Regions from separate parts of the Mycobacterium bourgelatii genome, predicted to be linked through region 1. Evidence: riboswitches for the same ligand, from Rfam matches in the RefSeq annotation. Region 1 holds a riboswitch; the other holds the start of a gene.
The links. Region 1 has a riboswitch for S-adenosylmethionine ahead of G6N68_RS30865 (hypothetical protein). Riboswitches for the same ligand answer to the same signal wherever they lie in the genome.

Region 1 (4,415 bases):
CCGCTCACGGCGCCTAATCAGCCTGCCGGAACACGACGGCCCACCAACCAACAACGACACACCGTTCATCGCGCCACAAGCCGAGCATCAGCCCGGCTGATCAACCACGCCCAACGTCAACCTTGACTACCAGCGCGAAAGCTAGAGCGCCGCCGAACCGTTGGGGTGGCGGCCTCAGTCCCTAAGCCCCGACTCGTACACCACTTTCGTGGACGCGACCCGCAGTGGGCCGCGATGTGGCGACCTGACCTGGGGTGGCCGGATCAGCCGCGAATGCGGTTGGTAGACAGCCTGATAGATGCTTTCGTGGCACAACCACATCCGTCGATCCTGTGGGTATTCGCGTCGTAGGTGCCGAGCGATTTGTTGCGGGCTCCACCGTTGTGCGGGAAGTTCTGCGATCAGTTCGCATAAGGCGGGGCTCTTGTCGATTCGCCGTTGGTGACGGCGGGCTCTACGTTGGACCGCCCAGCGGTGGGCCTCAAACGGCCGATACTGGCCTCCGCGGCGGCTGTTGCGGCGCAATTCTCTGGATATGGTCGACGGGGCCCTGCCCACAATGGCGGCGATCCCCCGAATACTCATGCCGGTGCGGCGCAGATCGGCGATGGCGATCCGCTCATCCTCCGACAGGTAGCGATCACTAATTTGGCGCACTGCCAAACGATCCAATGCTGGCACGAAGCCGACCGCTTCGCCACGCCGGTAGGTTTTATATCCCCGCGCCCAATTATTTGCTGAGGTCCGCGAGACCTCAACTTCACGGCCGGCTGCCGAGACGGACCAGCCCCGAGCCCGCAACTCCACAAACCGCTGACGTTTGGCCGACTGTGGACGCCGGCCAGGACCCTTCTTTCACACGACGAGACGTTGACAACGCAACCTCCAGAAACCTAGGGAAGTGTTGCGACGCCCCTAGAAACCACCCCGGAACTACCTGCTCACTTTTCGACCGGAACCGACAGCTGGGTATCAGATCAGAAAGTCTCCGAACCCACCGGGCCGGTTCACCAAACGCCCAATCAACGCTGGCGGGCTGAGTGGCTGTGGTGGTTTCGCTATCGCTCGCCTTAAGCAGCCAACCGGACTGTCGGCGAGGCGACCTAAGATCGAGAAGAGTGGGTGAGGACAACATGCGACGGGTGGCAGACTTGAATAGGTATCAAGCGGCAATTCGACGCTTTCATGAACGAGCGGTATTGACGGAGGCGCTCTGCCGGGAGCTCCAGCAAAGTTTATCTAAGCCGGATTTTCCGCTTGGCCGACCAGAAGCGGCTTACTGGTTGTTGTGGAAATGGATTAAGGTCCACTACGGAGACAACGGCGGAGTCGAGAAATTCGAACTCGGACTTGATGATCCGGAACTAGAGGAGTTCGCCTTTGACCTGCTGGTTGAACTCAAGCGGGGTACCAAGGTGTGCAATGCGATGTGGATGCTCTTGTGGTGCGACACACAACTCGAGTACGAGCGGGACATGCAGCAGTTGCGGAGGGCCGTTGAAGATTATTGGTCTGGTATGAGCTAGAACGGCTCAGATCTCACTCCTAGAAAACCGCCTCTGGCGAATCGCCTGCAGCACTCGGGGGATTGTAAAGAAGTTGTTTCGTGACGGCGACGTGTTGCGGATGGTGGTGCCAGTTCTGGGATCACCGGGCTGCGACCGCATTTCATGATCATGCTGGATGGGCTGGGTGTTGCGTTTTGCTGCGGCGCGGGAGTCAGGGGCGCCAGCATCGACTAACGACGTCGGTCCGTACCCTCCGTTGCCGAACATTTCGGCGGTGGGGAAACAGTCGACCCTGGGTGGCTTCGTTGGCAGCATCGTCGCTGATCCCACGAGACGTTGGAACCAGTTGTCGTTGGCGACGAGACGTGACGCTACAGCGTATTCGACATGCTCATGCCCTCCGCCGCGCGGTACACCGCCGAAGTACGTCATGTCGTTCGGCGGTGTCGGGAACGGGATGGTTAGCTTCGCCGGTGCCCGCCGCAACTCCTTCAGGCGGCGCAAGCCGGAACTCTAGCGGATCATCGATTCTTCAAAATGCCGCGTGGGTTGTTACCGCGGACCGCAGTAGCACACACGCTCACTTAGGCGGCCGCAACGGCAGCTCGCGTCCCAGAAATCGGGAAATCGCGTCTGCGGACGCGCGGCGCCCCGGTGGCCACTTCTGCTGCCACACCCGCAGTGGAATATCTGCGAGAGGGTCGAACTCGGCGGCCAGCCTCGGGTACTCCCGGTGATACCAATCCCGTAGCCCGCCTCGGCTTCTGGCGAATGCTGCAAGCTGGGCAGTGTGCTGCTCGACGACTTCGGGCGGTGCGCCGCCGCGGACGCCGATACCATTCATCAGGCTATGTCGGCCCAGTGCCAACGGTCGAAAGCCCCACATCTGCTCGAGTGCTGCGTTAATCGCTCGGCAGTCCTCGCAGCCCAACCACGCCCAACGTGAGACTCCACCCGCCGTCCCCCTGAAGCACACGATGCAAAGGTCGCATGCGCGTGAAACGTCGCAACCTTCCCATCTCTCGGGAGAGTCCTCGTCGGGGCAGGATTGCCACCGGCCTTTCACCCGACCTCGCAACTTGCCGCAGGGAATATGCACGGACAACTCGGTAATACGTTCGCGCACCGCCGCGTCCGTTGCGCTCAACTGCCGTTCGGTCATTTCTGGCCATTTCTGGCAACGCCACCCTCGGACGTCCACCGCTTGCACGCTTTGCGTGCCAGCTCTTCCCCTGGGGCACCGTGCGATGGAGGCGCGGTTGCCGGGATGGCGGGCCAGGTACCCGAACAGCCATCCACTCGTGAGCTTTGCTCAGTATAGCGACCGGCACCGACGAAATCGGCAGAGTAGACGGTCTAGATGTGTTGATCCGTTGCACCAGTGGCGCTTCGAAGCCTGCTCACGTCGATCGGAAGGTGCACTGTTGCCACCGATAGGGAAGTGGCGCCCAGTTTCTATCGCACCGCTCCTTACAGGCCGAATCAGCATGCCGGCCGTTGCTTCTTCCGGAGCACATCGAAGTCGGCCGGGGTAGGCCATGAAGCCGTTGAACGAACTCTTCGGACGCAATACGGCGCGCCGCCGACATCAATCGAAACCCGATGAAAAGGCTATTCTTTAACCGCCAGTATCAGTCTTTCGCCAGGGAATGAATTTGAACGACAACGAAAAATCTATCGATGCCACAGGCCATCGTGATGAGGTCGCCTCAACCGTCCCCGCCGTCAGTGGCGAGGCCAAGTACGCCCCCGAAGGCTACGTGAGGTCTGAGAACTACGGCATGCATTACGACCCAGGCAACTACTTGGTGGTCGAACGCGCACGTCGCCTGCCAGACAAGAAATGGAACAAGCTACCGGTCGAAACCCTGCCTTGTGGCACGTCCTTTCAAGCGTCCCTAGAAATACTTGAGGCGAAGACCATCGATAAGGTGACGAGTGGTAAAGAAGAGCTCCGGGAGAACTATGAGATCAGTCTCTGGCGTGATGAGAACGGCCAGCTATATGTCGTTAATGGCCACTACCGAGTCGCCATGCACTACGCGCTCGGCAAGGAAATGCATGTTCGGATCATGGACGAAACGGATTACGATCGCCTTATGAGACAAGGCTGGTGGACATGCCGCTGGAACATCTTCGCTTGGTGCCGTGAAGCATTCGGTTGCGCCAAAGGGGATTGATCGCTTTAATGCGCGACGTGTCCATTGCCCCTACAAAGTAAATGGTTAGGATCACTGGGTGAACTTGAAGACGATTACGTGGAATATCGGTGGGGGAAGACTGCTCGAAGAGGGGCGGGATCCAGCAAGGTCTGGATCGTATACGCGCGACGGATTAGAACACATTGTTAAATGGCTGAAGCAATCAGATCCGGACATAATTGCATTACAAGAAGTTGAAGGCACGGATCAAAGCAATCAGATCGCGTACATGGCGAGTCGGCTTGGATATGTTGACGCTTGTTATGATGCCACATCCAGGTCGCATATGGACCAAAGCAAACAGCTTGGCAACGGGATCATATCCCGGTTTCCACTGTCAGCACATCGGACTGGAAAGTTCCATAACCCCCACAAAATATTTAACCTAGAAGGTCGAAGTGTGCAAAGCCACGACAAGGGGTACAGCACATGTTCGGTTAGTGTAAATGGAAACATAATCAGCACTACCACGCTTCATTTGCTCCCTTTTCGCATGATGGAAATAGAATTGGATTCCGAAACTGCGAGCACGATTTTCTCTAGCGTTACGGATGCGCTTCAAGGGTCTGGCGAGCTTGTGCTCATACACGGCGACTTCAATATTGACGCCGAAACAGTTGGTAAATATTTTCCGACGCTTTTTGGTGACAACAGGCTTAAAGAAATAGTGGTTGAAACAGCGACAACCCCAAAGGGACGGAAGTAC
Region 2 (4,415 bases), 2.9 Mb from region 1:
ACCGGATCCGGTCTGCTTGCGATACCGCCGGTACCGCATTTAGTGTCGGGAGAGTGACGACTCGCCCGCCCATTCACCTGGGGGCCAATGACGGCCAACGTGAACCAGTCCTGCTGCTGCACCCATTCCTGCTCTCCCAGTCGGTGTGGGAGGTCGTGGCCCAGCAGCTGGCCGAGACCGGCCGCTACGAGGTTTTCGCCCCCACCATGGCCGGCCACAACGGCGGACCACGTGCGGGTACCCACTTCCTGTCCTCCTCGGTGCTGGCCGACCACGTCGAACGCCAAATGGACGAGCTTGGTTGGCCGACGGCCCACATCGTCGGCAACTCCTTGGGCGGCTGGGTCGCGTTCGAACTCGAGCGGCGCGGCCGGGCGCGCAGCGTCATCGGCATCGCGCCGGCAGGGGGTTGGCACCGCTGGACTCCGGCCAAGTTCGAGGTGATCGCCAAGTTTGTCCTGGGCATCCCGCTGATGATCCTGGCCTGGTTGTTGGGGGCACGCGTGCTGAGCCTGCCGTTCAGCCGCCCGCTGGCCACCTACGCGATCAGCGCGTCGCCCGACGGGGTCGGCGAACGTGAACTGCGCGGCATCATCGATGACGTCGCCCACTGCCCGGCGTACTTCCAGCTGCTGGTCAAGGCGCTGATGGCACCCGGCCTGCAGGAGCTGGCCGAGAACGCCGTCCCGGCGCAATTGGTCATTTGCGAGAAGGATCGGGTCATTCCCGCGCCGAGGTTCAGCCGCCACTTCACCAACCACCTGCCCGACGACCACCGCGTCGTCGAACTCGACAACGTCGGGCACGTGCCGATGTACGAGGCACCCGGCCGCGTCACCGAGGTGATCCTCGACTTCCTCGACGACTTGGTAGAGCACGGCGCCGAAGCCATCGAACCGCCCGCCAGCTAGCTGACGGCCGCGCCGCGCCTACGTTCGGTTAGCCAGCGCCTTTTCCAGATTGTCCGAGATGGCTTGCATGAATTCTTCGGTGTGCAGCCAGTCCTGGTCCGGGCCGATCAGAATCGCGAGGTCCTTGGTCATCTTGCCGCTCTCCACCGTGCCGATGACCACCTGTTCCAGGGTCTGAGCGAACTCGACGACCTCGGGGGTGTCGTCCAGCTTGCCGCGGTGCGCCAGCCCCCGCGTCCAGGCGAAGATCGAGGCGATCGGGTTGGTGGAGGTGGGCTGGCCGGCCTGGTACTGGCGGTAATGGCGGGTCACGGTGCCGTGGGCGGCTTCGGCCTCTACCGTCCGGCCGTCGGCCGTCATCAACACCGAAGTCATCAACCCCAATGAGCCGTAACCCTGTGCGACGGTGTCCGACTGGACGTCGCCGTCGTAGTTCTTGCAGGCCCAGACGTACCCGCCCTCCCACTTCAGGCACGCGGCGACCATGTCGTCGATGAGGCGGTGCTCGTAGGTCAGCCCGGCCTCCTCGAACCGCTCCTTGAACTCCTCGTCGTAGATGCGTTGGAACTCGTCTTTGAACATGCCGTCGTAGGACTTGAGGATGGTGTTCTTCGTCGACAGGTACACCGGCCATTTCGCGTTCAGCCCGTAGGAGAACGTCGCCCGCGCGAAGTCCTGGATCGACCGCTTGAAGTTGTACATCCCCATGACCACCCCGCCGTCCTCGGGAATGGACACCACCTCGTGCACGATCGGCTCGCTGCCGTCCGCCGGCGTGAAAGTCAGTGTGACAGTGCCGGGTTTGTCCACCTTGAAGTTCGTCGCCCGGTACTGGTCGCCGAATGCGTGACGGCCGATCACGATTGGCTTGGTCCATCCCGGGACCAGCCGCGGCACATTGGAAATTACGATCGGCTCGCGGAAAATGGTCCCGCCCAGGATGTTTCGGATCGTCCCGTTGGGCGACAACCACATTTTCTTCAGGTTGAATTCCTGGACCCGGGCTTCGTCGGGGGTGATGGTCGCGCACTTGACGCCGACGCCGTGCTTCTTGATCGCGTACGCCGCGTCGATGGTCACCTGGTCGTCGGCGCGGTCACGGAACTCGATGCCCAGGTCGTAGTAGTCGAGGTTGATGTCCAGATGGGGCAGGATCAGCATGTCCTTGATCAGCTTCCAGATGACTCGCGTCATCTCGTCGCCGTCGAGCTCGACAACCGTGCCCTTGACTTTGATCTTGGCTGGGTTGGACATCTTGGACATCTTTTTGGACATCTTGGTCGCAGCCTCCAGTCCCTCCCCTGCTTGAGATTTGCTCGTAAGGCCAGCGTACTAGCGCTTACCGGGCCGCTCGGCCCTCGAATTGGCACCGACCAGCCGCCATGCGATAGGCTTCAGATCGGTCATGAGCGCCAGCGTTAAGCCCCGGCTTGCTGGCCGGCAACCCTCCAACCGCGGTGGGGTGCCCCGGGTGATGACCAGGTTGAGTAGCCACACCCAAGGGCTACACGGCAAGCGCGGGTCCGCCATGACGGGCCCCTGACTTAGAACAGGGCGGCGTGATGTGCACACTTTCTCCCCCTCCCGCACCTCGTGCGGTCCTGCCCACCATCGGTTCCTTCGCGTAGAAAGTGCCTTTTCATGAGCAGTGAGAGCAATAACCCCGACACCGATCCGACCGCGCATTGGTCGTTCGAAACCAAGCAGATCCACGCAGGTCAACGACCGGATCCGACCACCAATGCGCGGGCCCTGCCCATCTACCAGACCACGTCGTACACCTTCGACAACGTCGCGCACGCCGCCGCGCTGTTCGGGCTGGCGGAGCCGGGCAACATCTACACCCGGATCGGCAACCCGACCACGGATGTCGTCGAGCAGCGCATCGCCGCGCTCGAGGGCGGGGTGGCCGCGTTGTTCCTGTCCTCCGGGCAGGCCGCCGAGACGTTCGCCATCTTGAACCTGGCCGCCGCGGGCGACCACATCGTGTCCAGCCCGCGGCTCTACGGCGGGACGTACAACCTGTTCCACTACTCGCTGCCCAAGCTCGGCATCGAAGTCAGCTTCGTCGAGGACCCCGACGACCTGGACTCGTGGCAAGCGGCGGTACGCCCGAACACCAAGGCGTTCTTCGGCGAGACCATCTCCAACCCCAAGATCGACGTGCTGAACACGCCGGCCGTCTCTGAAGTCGCGCACAGCAACGGGGTGCCGCTGATCGTCGACAACACCATCGCCACGCCGTATCTGATCCAGCCGTTGGCGCAAGGCGCCGACATCGTGGTGCACTCGGCCACCAAGTACCTGGGCGGGCACGGCTCGGCAATCGCCGGTGTCGTTGTCGACGGCGGCACCTTCGACTGGACGAACGGTAAGTTCCCCGGCTTCACCACCCCGGACCCCAGCTACCACGGCGTGGTGTTCGCCGAGCTGGGACCGCCCGCGTTCGCCCTCAAGGCCCGCGTGCAGCTGCTGCGCGACCTCGGCTCGGCGGCATCGCCGTTCAACGCGTTCCTGGTGGCACAGGGTCTGGAGACGTTGAGCCTGCGGGTTGAACGCCACGTCGCCAACGCTCTTCGCGTCGCCGAGTACTTGGAGGGCCACGACGACGTGGTGTCGGTCAACTACGCCGGCCTGCCCAGCTCGCCGTGGTACGAACTCGGAAAGAAGCTGGCGCCCAAGGGAACCGGCGCCGTGCTGGCGTTCGAACTGGCCGGCGGCGTCGAGGCCGGCAAGGCCTTCGTGGACGCGCTGCAGCTGCACAGTCACGTCGCCAACATCGGCGATGTGCGCTCGCTGGTCATCCACCCGGCGTCGACCACCCACGCCCAGCTGAGCCCGGCCGAGCAGCTGGCCACCGGCGTCAGCCCGGGCTTGGTGCGGCTGGCCGTCGGCCTGGAAGGGATCGACGACATCCTGGCCGACCTGGAGTTGGGCTTCGCCGCCGCCGCAAAGGCGAGCAAAGTCAGCGGCGACGCGCAGTCCGTGGCGGCCTTCTGAGGAACTGACGTGACAATCTCCGACGTGCCCACCCAAGCGCTGCCCGCCGAAGGCGAGATCGGCGTCGTCGACATCGGCTCACTGCGCCTGGAAAGCGGCGCCGTTCTCGACAACGTCAGCATCGCGGTGCAGCGCTGGGGTGAGCTGTCGCCCACCCGCGACAACGTCGTGGTTGTCCTGCACGCCCTCACCGGCGACTCGCACATCACCGGACCGGCCGGGCCGGGTCATCCCACGCCCGGGTGGTGGGACGGCATCGCCGGCCCCGGCGCACCGATCGACACCAACCGCTGGTGCGCCCTGGCCACCAACGTGCTGGGCGGGTGCCGCGGGTCCACCGGGCCCAGTTCGCTCGCCCGCGACGGAAAGCCTTATGGCTCAAGGTTTCCGCTGATATCCGTACGCGACCAGGTCGAGGCGGACATCGCCGCGCTGGAAGCGTTGGGAATAACCGAGGTGGCCGCCGTTGTTGGCGGGTCCATGGGCGGCGCCCGAGCGTTGGAA

Region 2: it holds a riboswitch for S-adenosylmethionine, as region 1 does, so the genes downstream of both, G6N68_RS04270 (bifunctional o-acetylhomoserine/o-acetylserine sulfhydrylase) here and G6N68_RS30865 (hypothetical protein) in region 1, are expected to answer to the same signal.

What each region holds. Positions count from the first base shown of each region.
Region 1 is NZ_BLKZ01000001.1:3,872,385-3,876,799, reverse strand. Features, by position in the region: gene G6N68_RS16820 (helix-turn-helix domain-containing protein) at 175-585, opposite strand; gene G6N68_RS16815 (hypothetical protein) at 1,119-1,526, shown strand; gene G6N68_RS16810 (hypothetical protein) at 1,533-2,012, opposite strand; gene G6N68_RS30865 (hypothetical protein) at 2,089-2,352, opposite strand; SAM riboswitch class IV at 2,704-2,815, opposite strand; gene G6N68_RS16800 (hypothetical protein) at 3,164-3,688, shown strand; gene G6N68_RS16795 (endonuclease/exonuclease/phosphatase family protein) at 3,747-4,415, shown strand, end outside.
Region 2 is NZ_BLKZ01000001.1:946,113-950,527, reverse strand. Features, by position in the region: gene ephH (epoxide hydrolase EphH) at 111-911, shown strand; gene G6N68_RS04275 (NADP-dependent isocitrate dehydrogenase) at 930-2,165, opposite strand; SAM riboswitch class IV at 2,313-2,435, shown strand; gene G6N68_RS04270 (bifunctional o-acetylhomoserine/o-acetylserine sulfhydrylase) at 2,553-3,911, shown strand; gene metX (homoserine O-acetyltransferase MetX) at 3,921-4,415, shown strand, end outside.